2 linked regions of the Thiorhodovibrio frisius genome follow. The protein of the gene in region 2 interacts with the protein of the main gene of each other region in a pairwise test. Links are inferred from orthologs where the notes say so. Each region holds a gene or a part of one and is shown on either strand. Other genes may lie near its edges.

Region 1 (2,806 bases), 4.4 Mb from region 2 along the record:
GGCGGTAATGTTGACCAGAATGCCGCGCGCCCCGGACAGGTCAATGTCTTCGAGCAGTGGACTATTAATGGCAGCTTCGGCAGCCTCGCGCGCGCGCTCATCACCGCTCGCGGCGCCCGTGCCCATCATGGCCACACCCATTTCCGACATCACTGTCTTGACATCGGCGAAGTCGACGTTGATCAGCCCGGGACGGGTGATCAACTCGGCGATACCCTGGGTGGCGTTTCGCAGCACGTCGTTGGCGGCGCTGAAGGCATCAAGCAAGCTCATGTCTTTGCCGAGTACGGCTAGGAGCTTCTCGTTCGGGATGGTAATCAGGGAGTCAACCGACTTGGCCAGTTCCTCAATGCCCGCGTCCGCCACCTTGCGCCTTTTGACACCCTCGAATGGGAAGGGCTTGGTCACCACGGCCACGGTCAGAATACCAAGCTCGCGCGCGATCTGCGCCACGATGGGCGCAGCGCCAGTGCCTGTACCACCGCCCATGCCGGCGGTGATGAACACCATATCGGCTCCTTCGAGTGCGTCCTTGACGCGTTCACGATCTTCCTCGGCAGCAGTGCGACCGACCTGCGGATCAGCACCAGCTCCTAGACCCTTGGTAATTTCGGTACCAAGTTGCAAAATGGTTTTCACATTGGAATTCTCGAGTGCCTGCGCATCGGTGTTGGCGCAGATAAACTCGACTCCTTCGATATCCGAAGCCACCATGTGATTCACAGCATTCCCGCCGCCGCCGCCAATGCCGATCACACGGATCACCGCGGTCTGGGTCTGAGCGTCTAACAATTCAAAAGTCATCGCAGTTCTCCTGATTTCTTGTCGTTAAATGAGGTATGGATCTTGTCTTGCCCTGAAGCGACCACCGCATAGCATTCCGTGCTAAAGATCACCGCTCAGCCAAGAGCGGAATTTGTGCCAGGCACCACCGAGCCCCCGAGTGTCGCGATACTCGGGATGTGCCTCAAATCGATGTTGCTTGGCGTAAATCAGCAGCCCCACGCCGCTAGCGTAGACAGGATCGCGCATGCGATCCTCAAGCCCGGTGAAATACTGGGGCACGCCGATGCGCACCGGCATGCGGAACACATCCTCGGCCAGCTCCACCAGACCTTGCATCTTGGCGCTACCGCCGGTCAGGACCACACCGCCGGGGACCAGATCCTCGAAGCCGCTGCGGCGCAGTTCGCCCTGCAACAGGCCAAGCAACTCTTCGTAACGCGGCTCGACCACATTGGCTAGGGTGTGATGCGAGAGCTGGCGCGCGGGCCGGTCGCCAATACTCGGCACCTCAATATTGTCGCCGTCGGCGCTCTCGCCCTGAGCACAACCGTGATTGATCTTGATGGATTCGGCGTGATGAATGGGCGTGCGCAGCGCCACCGCGATGTCGTTGGTTACCTGATCGCCGGCTATGGGCACCACGGCTGTGTGGCGAATGGCGCCATCAGTAAATACGGCCATGTCGGTGGTGCCGCCACCCATGTCGATCAGGCAAACGCCGAGTTCTTTTTCATCTTCGGTGAGCACCGAGTAACTCGAACTGAGCTGATCAAGCACCAGATCATCGACTTCCAATCCGCAGCGACGAATGCACTTGACGATATTCTGCGCGGCACTGACCGCACCAGTGATGATGTGCACTCGCGCTTCCAGGCGCACACCGCACATCCCCACGGGCTCGCGGATACCTTCCTGATTGTCGATGATGAATTCCTGCGGCAGGATGTGGAGGATTTTCTGATCCGCTGGAATGGGCACGGCGCGGGCGGCGTCTATGACCCGGTCGATATCGCCCTGACCGACTTCATGCTCCTTGATGGCCGTGACTCCATCGGAATTGCGGCTACCGACATGGCTGCCAGAGATCCCGGCATGCACCGAATGAATCTCGCACCCGGCCATGAGTTCGGCCTCTTCGACCGCGCGTTGAATCGACTGCACCGTGGACTCGATATCCACCACCACGCCTTTCTTCAGGCCGCGTGACGGATGCAATCCAAGCCCGACAATCTCGATACTGTCATCGGCTTTAATCTCACCAACCAGGGCTGCCACCTTCGAGGTGCCAATGTCGAGGCCGACTACCAAATTCTCTCTGCGTCTAGACATGATCATGTGCTCTATCGCTGTTCGTTGACTGCTGCCATACGTTTTCCCTGGGCCTGGAAATCGCTCTCCTTGTCGGTGCGCCAACGCACCGCGAGGCCATTGCTATAGCGCAGATCAATGCGCTCTGGTACCGCCACCGCCTCGATGCGTGGAAACGCCGTCAACAACCGGGCAAGGCGCTGATCGAGTTGCTCGGTGCCGAAATGCAACACCGGCCCACCCAACAACTCCAGGGTCCAGTCGCCACGCCGGTCACGTCCCAGAGCGTCGATCAGCAGGCCCAGGTCGGCGAGGCGCGGCTGCCACTGCAGCAAGCGGTCAACCACCTCTGCGGCAAGCGCATCCGGACCCGACAGACGTGGCAGCCCGGCCGGAACCCGACGGTCCTGCGGGTGAAAAATCACCCCCTCGCGGGTGACCAGCCCGTCTTCACCCCAGCGGGCAACTGCTTCGTGCTCACTAACCTTTAGAATCAGCCGATCCGGCCACACCCGTCGCAAGCTCGCGCCGCGCACCCAGGGCAATGCCTCGACCTGCTCGCGCAGGGCTTCAAGATCCTGTGACAGGATGCCGCCGGTCAGATGACTGGCCACCTGCTCTTGCAACGCCTGGCGCGAGAGACTACGCATCTCTCCGTCCACGGTAATGACCCGAATCGGCAACACCCGCGGCTCCCACTCCGCCGCCAACC
Region 2 (2,865 bases):
ATTCGAGTTGATCGCGGCAGCATGCTCGCCATCTGTTTTGGTCATAGCCCCGCTTTCCATCAGTTTCGGCAATGACCAGACCAGCAGAACCTCATGGCTACGATCAAGTCGCGCCGTGGGTTCCGCGCTCACGGTGGCAAACCGCTTGCCGGGCTCGATGCGCACCTCGGTCACCCGCGCGACAGGATACCCAGGGGGGTAGGTGCCACCAAGTCCGGATGTTACCAGCAGATCGCCCACCCGCACGTCGGCCTTTTTGGGCACGTGCAGCAGGTTGAGCTGATCCACCAGTCCAGACCCGATAGCAATCGACCTCAGCCCGTTGCGGTTGATTTTAACCGGCAGCGAGTGGCGGGCATCGGTAATCAGCAGCACCGTGGAAGTCAGAGGGTTGGTGCGCACCACCTGCCCCATGACCGCATTGGCATCCAGTACCGGCTGGCCAACAAAGACCCCGGACAGCGCGCCTTTGTCGACCAATACCTGCTGGCGGTAAGGGTCCAGGTCCACCTCCAGCAGTTCGGCAATCAGCACCCGTTCGCCCACCTTGAACGCCGAGCCGAGCAGATTACGCAGCCGTTCGTTCTCCGATTCAAGGGACGCGAACCGCTGCAACCGCGCGCGCAGGGACAGGTTCTCCCGATGCAGGCGGTCGTTCTCGGCTCGCAACTCCATGTTGCTTACCACCTGGTTTTCCACATCGCGCGCGATGCGCGCTGGCAAGGCAGCAAGAAAATGCAGCGGATAGACGGTGACGGCCAAGCTGGAGCGCAGGACATCGAGCTGGCGATAATGCAGATCGGCAATAATGAGGGCGAACGCCAGCGCCAGCGCAATCACCATGCGCACGGCAGCAGAGGGTCCATGGTTGAACAGAGGCTTCATGCCAAGTTTGCAGAAGATTGCCCGATCTGGATCAATCGACCGAAATCAGAGGGTTAGCGCGGGTGTGAATTCCGATCAATGCGCCACCGACCTACTCGCCCACGAAAAAGTCAACACCCCTTTGGTCGATCATATCGAGCGCCATGCCACCCCCGCGTGCCACACAGGTCAGTGGATCATCGGCGATAATCACGGGCAGGCCGGTTTCCTCGGCGAGCAGCCGGTCGAAATCGCGCAGCAGCGCGCCACCGCCGGTGACCACGATGCCCCGCTCGGCAACATCGGAGCCAAGTTCGGGTGGAGTTTGCTCCAACGCAATTTTAACTGCGCTGACAATACCCGAAAGCGGCTCCTGCAGGGCCTCGAGAATCTCGTTGCTGTTCAGCGTAAAACTGCGGGGCATGCCCTCGGCCAGATTGCGGCCTTTGACTTCGACCTCGCGCACTTCGCTGCCGGGGAAGGCCGAGCCAATGGTGTGCTTGATCCGCTCGGCGGTCGCCTCACCAATAAACGTCCCGTAATTACGTCGCACGTAGTTAATGATGGATTCATCGAAGGTGTCGCCACCGATACGCGCCGACTGAGAATAAACAATACCATTGAGTGAGATGATGCCGACCTCCGAGGTGCCGCCACCAATGTCGAGCACCATGGAACCGCGTGCTTCCCCGACTGGCAGGCCGGCACCAATAGCCGCCGCCATGGGTTCTTCAACCAGAAAAACTTCGCGTGCCCCGGCACCCGCAGCAGACTCTTTGATAGCGCGCCGCTCAACCTGGGTCGAACCGCAGGGAACACACACCAAAACTCGCGGACTCGGACGAATGATCCGGCTCTCATGTACCTTGTGGATAAAGTACTGGAGCATCTTCTCGGTGACGGTGAAGTCGGCAATCACCCCATCTTTCATCGGGCGGATAGCGGTGATATTTTGCGGCGTGCGCCCGAGCATGGCCTTGGCTTCTTCGCCGACGGCGGCCACGGTTTTTCGTCCCCCGTCATGGTCCTGTCGAATAGCAACCACCGAAGGTTCATTGAGCACCACACCTTTGCCACGCACATAAATGAGCGTATTCGCGGTGCCCAGGTCGATCGACAGATCATTGGAGAACATGCCCCGAATGCGTCTAAAAAGCATCGATTTTCTTCCTAACGCTCATAGTCCCGGCGACCCCGAATATGAAGCGGTTGTTTGACGGTAACGCTCATAGTCCCGGCCACCCCGGAATATGAAGCGGTTGTTTGACGGTAACGCTCATAGTCCCGGCCACCCCGGAATATGAAGCGGTTGTTTGACGGTTCCGCGCGGACTGCCGCACGCCAGATTAGGTGCCTAATCTAGCAATCTCGGGCCTCCTCGGCAAGACACCCAGTGGTAACAGCTTGGCAAGTTCAGCGATTTCCGCGCCAACATGCCGGGCAATCCGACTGCGCACAGCAGCAAATGCGCAAAATCCCGAGCAAAATCGCCAGGCGCTTTTTCGGGCCAATTCCAAGGCGAGCCTTCTTGTGGTAGCTTGCCACTCGCTGCCGCAGGCAGGACTTTTGCCAAGCTTAATCCCAAACGCGCCTTGCCGCGCGCTGTTTCGACTCCGCCGCGCATCCTGCTTTTCAGGATCGCACCTGATCCGGGTCCAGGAACCATGCAATCATCCGACGTCGCGCAAATCGCCAATCTTGCCAAACTCGCCGCCGATGCCAGCGAACTCGATCAATATGCCAGCGAGTTGACCGACATCTTCGCCATGGTCGCGGACATGAACGCCTGCGACACCAGCGCGATCGAGCCACTCGCACACCCACTCGAACTCACTCAGCGTCTGCGCCCGGATGATGCCACCGAGCCGGACAGGCGCGAACTCTTCCAGAGTATCGCGCCCATGACTAAAGATGGCTTTTATCTGGTACCCCGGGTCATCGAGTAGACATGTCTGCGACTCCGGGGCAGGGCGGGGACCTGCCTCGCCAAACTCTCTGCCC

Evidence for each region. The genes of interacting proteins can lie anywhere in the genome.
Region 1: the proteins of Thiofri_RS01765 (region 2) and ftsA interact in binary tests that used the Escherichia coli proteins (3 or more experiments, as listed by UniProt). The link is inferred for Thiorhodovibrio frisius from one-to-one orthologs.

The regions. Positions count from the first base shown.
Region 1 is NZ_CP121471.1:4,685,925-4,688,730, forward strand. It holds ftsA (cell division protein FtsA), read right to left. Parts: upstream 2,116-2,806; coding sequence 886-2,115; downstream 1-885. Other genes in the region: ftsZ (cell division protein FtsZ), read right to left, coding at 1-804; Thiofri_RS21385 (cell division protein FtsQ/DivIB), read right to left, coding at 2,127-2,806. UniProt on the Escherichia coli protein: Essential cell division protein that assists in the assembly of the Z ring. May serve as the principal membrane anchor for the Z ring.
Region 2 is NZ_CP121471.1:321,159-324,023, forward strand. It holds Thiofri_RS01765 (rod shape-determining protein), read right to left. Parts: upstream 2,024-2,865; coding sequence 977-2,023; downstream 1-976. Other genes in the region: mreC (rod shape-determining protein MreC), read right to left, coding at 1-885; gatC (Asp-tRNA(Asn)/Glu-tRNA(Gln) amidotransferase subunit GatC), read left to right, coding at 2,529-2,810. UniProt on the Escherichia coli protein: Forms membrane-associated dynamic filaments that are essential for cell shape determination. Acts by regulating cell wall synthesis and cell elongation, and thus cell shape.